DNA from 2 places in the Ruegeria sp. C10 genome. Region 1 is predicted to be linked to the other one. Evidence: riboswitches for the same ligand, from Rfam matches in the RefSeq annotation. Region 1 holds a riboswitch; the other holds the start of a gene.
What was found. Region 1 has a riboswitch for cobalamin ahead of ACR0DE_RS02730 (DUF1636 family protein). Riboswitches for the same ligand answer to the same signal wherever they lie in the genome.

Region 1 (4,197 bases):
TGTCGGACAAAGGAATCGAGGTTGTGCCGTAGATCGTGGAAATCAGCAAAAGGGCGGTCAGAACGACCGCCCCCAGCAACAACGTCAGGCCCAATCGGCCCATATCAGCTCTGACCCGGATGCATCGCGCGCGCCATCTTCGAGATCGCTTCGATATTTGCCGGTCCCGGCGTTAGCTCTTCGTAGCGCAATCCGATCCAGCGTTCGTTCTTGACGGCATCAGTCTGCGACATGACGGGATGTTCCTGCAGGAACTTGAAGGTGTCCTCGGCGCCATTGCCGGTCTGATAATCCAACAAAACCAGGAATTCCGGGTTCGATGCGGCAACGGCCTCCCACGAGGTGCGGCCCCAGCTCGTGTCCATGTCATGAGTGACGTTTTCACCACCGGCGGCTGTGATCATCGCATCGGGAATCGCGAATTTACCGGCGGTAAACGGAGCATCTGCAGGACCATCCAGAAGAAAGACGCGGGGCTTGGGCAGTTCAGCAGTCTTGGCTTCGATCGCTGCCAGCTGCTCTTTCCAGCCCGAGACCAGAGCCTCGGCCTTGTCTTCGACTTGCATCACCTTGCCCAAGCGCAACACATCGCCAAACAGAAGATCCATGCTGGCTTCGGGGCGATCGTTGTCCAGATGGACACAGCTTTCGGTTAGAACCAAGGTCTTGATTCCGAACGGTTCCAATGTATCTGGGGTCACATCACCACCCGGCTTCATGCCATAGTACCAACCGGCAAAGAACAGGTCGGGTTCAACCGCCACCAAGTTTTCAACGGTCGGATATTTCGGCGCAAGCTCGGGGATGTCGCCGCGCAGAGCATCAAAATCAGGGCTGGTCTTGTACCAGCCGGTGATGCCGGTCAGGCCGACGATCTTGTCCTGCAGACCCAATGCAAACGCCATATCGGTCATGTTCATGTCATGCACAACCAGGCGCTCGGGCGCGGTATCAAAAACCAGCGGTTCGCCGCAGTTGTCTACGGTGACTTCTTGCGCAGCAGCACCGCTTGCCATGGCGGTGGCCAACGCCACGGGCCAGATGTATTTCATCTCAGTGTGTTCCTTCGACTAAGTTGAGACTGTGGTTCTTCGAATATCAAGCGCCGGAATCACGCGGCCTTCGTGGAGAAAGCAGAGGAAATCAACGCCAAAAGTTTCGCGGACTCTTTCGGGTGTCAGCACCTTGTCCACCGACCCAAACTCGATCATGCGGGTCGATTTCATCAGCGCCACGTGTGTGGCGAATTCGGGGATCATGACCAGATCGTGTACGATCATGACCACGGTGATCCCAAGCTCAGCGACCAAAGACAGCATCCGCCCTTTTGCATCAGGATCCAGATGGTTGGTCGGTTCGTCCAGAAACAGCAACGAAGGGTTCTGCGCCAAAGCACGCGCGATATGGGCACGCTGACGTTCGCCTCCGGACAGTTGGGCCATGCGCTTGTCCGCGAGATTGGCGAGACTGGTCAGGTCTAAAATCCGGTCCAGCTCTTGCGCGTGGCCTTCGGCAGAGCGGTCCGCACGGATGGGTATTTGCCCCAGCGCAACATAATCGCGTAACGCCAAGCGTCCATCGGGCAGTTCCTGCTGACCTACCACTGCAATCATGCGCGCACGCTCTTTGGCCGTGAGCTGTTTCAGACTGCGTCCTTTGATCCGAACATCGCCAAGTGCCAGCGGCTCAGCGCCGCACAACAGATTGAGAAGCGTCGTTTTCCCCGCCCCGTTCGGGCCGGCGATGGCTAGAATGGAACCCTCGTCCAACTCGAACGAGACGCCCTGCAACAGGACATCTCCGTTAAGGGCATAATACTCAAGGTTTTCGGCAATCAGAAAGGGTGGCAACGTCATTGCGATGCCCCCTGTTCGATCCGCGGCATGCGCGAGAGGGTTTTATTGAACAACGCCTGCGGGCGATCAGTGGCATTTGTCCAGCCATCCGGGCTTTCACGATACTGCGCTGCAAACTCAGTCAGCGCCTGCACCTCATCCGCGGTCTGAATGCCACCAAAAAGGTATTGCGCCTTTCCTACGGCCTGGAACCCAACCGTTCTGGGACTATCGCAGCCTGCCATGCAAGACGACGCGCGGATCGCAAAACTGCGATGTAATTTCCCGGTCAACGCATCGCAAATTTCATCAAGGGGCAGCCCTTCAGTGCAGCTTTCGCAGACTAGAATGAAATGATCAGGCGTATCTGGCATGGTCCACTCCACTTGTTTCCAAGCGCATGCGGAAGCTGCCGACAATGTAAACACGCGATTGACGCGCCATCAAAGCCTCCTTCCAGGACGCCCCGCCCCGGGTTGGTTAAACATCTGATGGCAGGTCTCCTGACTTGCGGGTCCGCGCTCGGCCAACCTTCCCGACCCTGTGGACCAGTGGCTGTTTGGCCTTGCTCACCGCTTACAGTTGCGGGGGCAGTTACGGAATTGGCACCTTTTGGCAAACCTCACCGTATTCCCTTTTCATCCCGCGGCAACACCACCGGGAACCATCAATCGATTGAGTGCCCGAGAACACCGGACACGTCAATGATAAAGTCGAAGGCGCTCAACTCTGGTCGAGGATCGAGCGCCGCCAACCACGTGTCCGAAGCACCAGCCGAATAGCTTGGGCTGCGCGCCGAATTTGTCTGGCCACGGCTGTCCATAGTTGGTGTGTTTGGAAATTAGACAATCTGAGGTAAGCTGAACAAATTTAGAGGTTTAGCTTTGTCAGCGCCTTACCCCTGTTTGATCATTGCCTGGGTTTATCCAAGGAGACGGTTCTTTGACGCATGTTTCGCAAAACGCATTGCCGCCGGATATTGTTGATGATGTCATTGACCACAATCTCGAGGCCGTTGCACGGTGGAAAGGCCATCGCTTAAGGGCTCAGCATGGGCGCAGTCACGGGTGCGTGGCTGCAACATTCACCGTCAGAAACGATCTACCAGAACAGTTCCGTCACGGCCTGTTTGAACAGCCCGCTGCCTATTCAGCCGCACTTCGCTTTTCCAACGGCGCGCATCTGGATGACCGGAAATCGGATGCCCACGGGATGGCGATCAAGCTTTTTGACGTGCCAAGCCCCAAGCTGATCGACGCCGAGGCACTTGCGCATCTGGGGACCACACAACTCAGCGACGAGTTCGATTTCGTATTGGTCGATCAGGATGTGTTTCCCAGCTACTTCCCCGATGAATATGAGCGATTGGGCAGGCTTGTCGCCACATTACAAGCGGTCCAGCACGCGATCAAAGGGCGACGAAAATGGAGCCTTAGGTTGATCACCAAAGGGCTGCGCGCAGGATTTCGCACCTTCCTCACTCGTGAAGGCAAGCGTCAGTTTCGCGTCGCGAGTGATTTTGCCTCGAACTATATGCACTCGCCTTTTGAGGTCCATTTCTGGTCGACAACACCGTATCGGCTGGGCCCCGATCTAACAGTCCGATACCTGGCCCGCAGCGCTAAACCAAAAATTCCGGCACATCCGGTAGACGATCCAGATGGGATCGGGCAGTGTTTGCGGCAAGACGTGGCCGATGGAGATAATCACTTCGAGCTGTGTGTGATTGAGCCCCCGCGCCCGGCCGACGAATTCGATGTGCTAGACAATCGCATCCGGTGGGCATGCGATCCGCAACCAGATGCACCTCTTGATCCGTACCATCATACCGTCACGCCCGTGGCGGATATCACGATTCCCAAAGGTGCAGAATTTGATCCGCAGAATGGCGACGCGATGAGCTTCTCGCCCTGGCGTGTCACGGCAGATCACGAACCTTTAGGACCGATTAATGCGATCCGGCTCAGAACCTATCTGAGCTTGGCCCGCGCCCGGTTCCCGAATCGATGACCAAACGGAGATGTATTGATGCTGGACGTTGATGATCTGATCAAACTCGGATTCAAGATCTCCCCACCCGTTACGAGCTATTTAGCCGCGATCAGGCTTGCAAACGCCGCGAAGATCCACCGACCGCGGCCCTATACGATGGGCGCAGACTACACGACATGGCCCGGCGTGTTTTCCCATCGCTGGATCGGTCGGCATACAACGCCAGAAGACCTCTCACCCGTCCTGCCGTCGGAAAGCGAAGTTGCTGATCTCTTTCGCCGACGGACACAAATGGATGGCAGCCCGCTTACCTTGATGTGCCCGCAAGGATCGACACTTTTGTTTATCTCGGCCGCACAATGGTTTACCG
Region 2 (4,197 bases), 190 kb from region 1:
CAGCGCGTTGAAAGCGCTGGTCGACAGCATGTGAACCTCGTCGATGATATAGATCTTGTAGCGCGCGGATGCAGCGCGATAGCGTACGCTGTCGATGATCTCGCGGATGTCATTGACACCGGTGCGGCTGGCGGCGTCCATCTCCATCACGTCGACATGGCGGCCCTCCATGATAGCCACGCAATGTTCACATTGACCGCAGGGTTCGGTTGTAGGGCCGCCGCTGCCATCGGGACCGATGCAGTTCATACCCTTGGCTATGATCCGAGCGGTCGTCGTCTTGCCGGTACCGCGGATACCGGTCATGATGAAGGCCTGCGCGATCCGGTCCGCCTCGAAGGCGTTTTTCAGAGTGCGCACCATGGCGTCCTGACCGACCAGATCGGCAAAGGTTTCGGGGCGGTATTTGCGGGCAAGAACCTGGTAGGCGGGGCTGGGCGTCTCGGTCATGTCTGCTCTGTCGGATTCGCGTTACGCCGCAGCGTAGAGGCCCCCGCCGCCCGCGTCCACAGCCAGCCGGGACGATTTTCATTTTGGAATGCGTGGGTATGCGGCTAAAATCCACTCTATTCTATTTACTGGACCAGTATGTTGTTGGGTGAAGTTTGTTTGGGGGGAGATTATGTCGCAACTGGTGGTTTATGCGTTGCAGGTCGGCGGAGGCACCTTGGCCTTGTCCTCGATGCCTGGGCGTGGAGGAACGTATACAGAAGACCTTGATCTTATCGCAGACTGGAAGCCCGGGCTTGTGATCTCGATGACGACTGAGGTTGAGATGATTCAGGATGGTGCGCGGAATTTTGGCGCTGATATTCAGGGGCGTGCCAGCAGATGGGTGCATTTGCCGATCGAAGATTTTGGCACGCCACCCAAGGAGATTGTGGAGCGCTGGCCCCGCGTTGGCGCGACTGCCCGTCAGGCGTTGTCAGGTGGTGGCCGTGTGCTAGTGCATTGCCGTGGTGGCTGTGGCCGATCCGGGATGGTGGTTCTGCGTCTGATGGTTGAATGCGGTGAACGGCCTGAGGCGGCATTGAAGCGATTGCGTACGGTGCGTCCTTGCGCAGTCGAGACAAATGCCCAGATGCTTTGGGCCGTTGAACCGGCCCGTGTTCAAGCCGTTTGACGGCTTAGACACCAACATGTGGCGAGATTTCGCCACCGTTGTGCTGCACCAGAAGCGAAGCCTCAAGCATGGCGCAAGGAGGATTCCTTAGCAGGTCTGCGGGTAGGCTGCGGTACTCGGTTCCGAACATCATGTCTGCGTAGTCATCCAGCCGGCCGGTATCGATTTCAGGATCGGTTCCGCAGAATACACGTATCTGGTCGCATTGGGCGCGAAAGCGGGCGGTACATCCCTCTGGGCAGTGCGACAGGTCAATACTGCCTTCAATCTCAAACCCAGATTTTGTGACCGGTTTTGTGGTGGACATGGCCTGCGTTAGAGCCCGCGCCATTTGCGCCAGTGCGGGGCAGGTTGCCCCAGTACGTTGGCACACGGTCGCCGCGAATTCGTGCGTTTTAGTCTTCCAGATCATCAATGCGCCCTCCGCGCGCAGGGCGAGGGCGTGGCACAGGTTGGTCGGTGCAGAGCACGATCAAACCCGTCCCGGACACCCCGCCCGAGTTTCGGTTCTACATCTGATGGCAGGTCTCCTGACTTGCGGGTCATCGCTTTGCCGACCTTCCCAGCCTTCAAGGCCAGTGGTATCTCGGCATTGCTCTCCGCTTACAGTTGCGGGGGCAGTCTCGGACTAGGTTCTTTCCGGTTTTCTCCGTGCAGAACCGCACCGTGTTCCCTTTTCATCCCGGCCCGATTGGGCGCGAGAACCATCGCGACATGGCTAGCGGCTGCGCCGTGCCCGAGTCAAGAAGATTGCGTCAGGCAAGTGACGTACGGTCCAGCCACGTCAACCTTGACTTGAGGCGCTTCGGGTGAACTGATCAGTTCAGTCGGTATTGGAGGGCACCATGTTGGACACGCAGCAGGCGGTTGTGACCGAGGATTTTCAGATCCCGTCCGACCCGGCAATGTTGTCGGCGCGGCTTTACCGTCCGGTTGCCGACCCCGAAAAGGTGGTCGTCATAAACGGTGCGACTGGGGTGCCGAGGGATTACTATCAGCACTTCGCCCGATGGCTTGCCGAGGAACAGGGTATGGCCTGCCTGACCTATGACTACCGGGATTTTGGTCACTCTTTGGTGGGTTCGCAAAAGCGGTCAAATGTCACCATGGCCGATTGGGCGTTGATCGACATTCCAGCCGCCCGGGCCGAGATGCGCCGACGGTTTCCGCAGGCCAAGCTATGGAGCATCGGTCATTCCTTGGGCGGAATGTTTGGTCCGATCCAACCCGATATCGATCAGATTGACAGGATGATCTGTGTCTGTTCGGGTCTGGTAACGCTGGCGGATCACCCTTGGCCTTATCGCGCTTTGGCGGCGTTGTTCTGGTATGGTCACGCGCCGCTGGTGGTCAAGGCGCTTGGCTACCTGCCCGGACGGTTGGTCGGGTTTGGATCGGACCTGCCTGCCCAAGTCTATTGGCAATGGCGCAAATGGTGCACCGCCCCCAAAAGCTATGTGCCAGAGATCGGCACGACACTGCCCGCCGCCCGCTGGGAAGACTTGGGCAAACGTGTCGATCTGTTTACCTTCGCAGATGATGAAATGGTGCCGCCGGATGCTGTCTGGCGTCTTGCCGATCTCTATGGACCCAAAGCCGGGCGCCATCTGCTTGCACCAAGCGAATTCGGAGTATCCAAGATCGGCCATATCGGTGCATTCGCAAGACGGAATGCGGCAGTCTGGCCTAGGCTGATCGCCTGATAGCGCTGGGCACCGGTAGGCCGGTGCCCAGCTTCGTTATAGCCCTTTACGGGATTTTTTCTCGTGCATCACGCTGCGCACCATCTTGCCGAACGCCTTGTCGCGGGCGCGGGCCTGCGCCACCGAAGCGGAATTGTGTTGGTCTTCGCGCCGCAGCTTGCGCCAGCGGTCCAGCCGCGCGGGATCAAGCGTACCAGCGTCGATTGCCGCCTGCACCGCACATCCGGGCTCGGTCTCGTGCTGACAATCCGAGAAGCGGCAATTCAGGCTGAGGTCTGAGATGTCCGAGAACACCTCATCCAACCCCTCTTGCGCATCTAGCAGACGTAACGCGCGCATGCCGGGCGTATCGATCAGCCAGCCGCCATTGCGCATGCGATGCAAGGCGCGTGAGGTTGTTGTGTGCCTGCCGCGCGCATCGTCTTCGCGAATACCTGCGGTGGCCTGATCCTGCCCCGTCATCCCGTTGGCGAGCGTCGTTTTCCCAACGCCGGATGATCCAAGCAAGGCGCTGGTTTGTCCTTTCGGACACCACGACAGAACTTGTTCGAGATCGCCGTGATCCAGCGCGTTGACCGCAAGTACCGTCAGAAACGGGGCGAGCGATTGGGCTTGATCTACATAAAGGCTCGGATCATCGCACATGTCCGATTTGGTCAGAACGACCACCGGATAGCAGCCTGCCTGATGTGCCAGCGCAAGATACCGCTCCAATCGTGGCATATTGAAATCGGCGTTGCAGGAACTGACGATGAACAGCACATCAACATTTGCAGCAATCAGCTGCGCCGCTGCCCCTGTACCTGCGGCCCGGCGCTGCAGCAGGCTGCGCCGGTCCAGCACGCGGCGTATGCGTTTGTTTTCATCCGCCAGAACCCAATCCCCAACGGCATATGCGCCGGTTGATTGATCCAGAGATAACAAAGGCGATTCACCTTCAGGGCTCAGCCCGATCAGTCGATCCCGGTGTACGGCCGAGATGCGATACGGTAGAAGTGACGGATCAGCCGCATGCTGAGCCGCGAAATGAGAGGACCATCCGAGGTCCGATAAGGAAAGTAACATTGGTCTGCCTGTGATCAGAAACAGCAATCCCGCCGGATGGCAATCGCGCATCCGCTGGTGATGTGTTCAGGCAGTCAGTTGATCGGAAAGGATCAGAACCGGTCTGCCCGAAGGGAATTTGCTACAATCATAAACGCCCTCCTGCGGCTGATGGGTTCTAAGTGAGAGGTTGGACATCGACCCAAGCGGGGCTCGTTGTGGCTGCTTCCTTCCGGACCTGACCAGGTTGGCGAGGCGCTCGCCCGCGCCAACCTCTCAAAGCCGATATAGGTGCATCCCCTGAAAATGGCAACCCGTCAGAAGGTC

Region 2: linked by a shared signal. The riboswitch ahead of ACR0DE_RS03670 (hypothetical protein) and the one ahead of ACR0DE_RS02730 (DUF1636 family protein) in region 1 are both predicted to bind cobalamin.

Annotation. Positions count from the first base shown of each region.
Region 1 covers NZ_JBQFSC010000001.1:610,869-615,065, forward strand. The annotation lists gene ACR0DE_RS02715 (iron ABC transporter permease) at 1-103, opposite strand, end outside; gene ACR0DE_RS02720 (ABC transporter substrate-binding protein) at 105-1,052, opposite strand; gene ACR0DE_RS02725 (ABC transporter ATP-binding protein) at 1,071-1,856, opposite strand; gene ACR0DE_RS02730 (DUF1636 family protein) at 1,853-2,209, opposite strand; cobalamin riboswitch at 2,312-2,519, opposite strand; gene ACR0DE_RS02735 (hypothetical protein) at 2,503-2,658, opposite strand; gene ACR0DE_RS02740 (catalase family protein) at 2,778-3,845, shown strand; gene ACR0DE_RS02745 (peroxidase family protein) at 3,864-4,197, shown strand, end outside.
Region 2 covers NZ_JBQFSC010000001.1:798,441-802,637, forward strand. The annotation lists gene ACR0DE_RS03660 (DNA polymerase III subunit gamma/tau) at 1-450, opposite strand, end outside; gene ACR0DE_RS03665 (phosphatase domain-containing protein) at 623-1,123, shown strand; gene ACR0DE_RS03670 (hypothetical protein) at 1,128-1,535, opposite strand; cobalamin riboswitch at 1,627-1,846, opposite strand; gene ACR0DE_RS03675 (alpha/beta hydrolase family protein) at 1,969-2,826, shown strand; gene rsgA (ribosome small subunit-dependent GTPase A) at 2,863-3,891, opposite strand; RNA gene ffs (signal recognition particle sRNA small type) at 4,051-4,149, opposite strand; gene ACR0DE_RS03690 (bifunctional 2',3'-cyclic-nucleotide 2'-phosphodiesterase/3'-nucleotidase) at 4,188-4,197, opposite strand, start outside.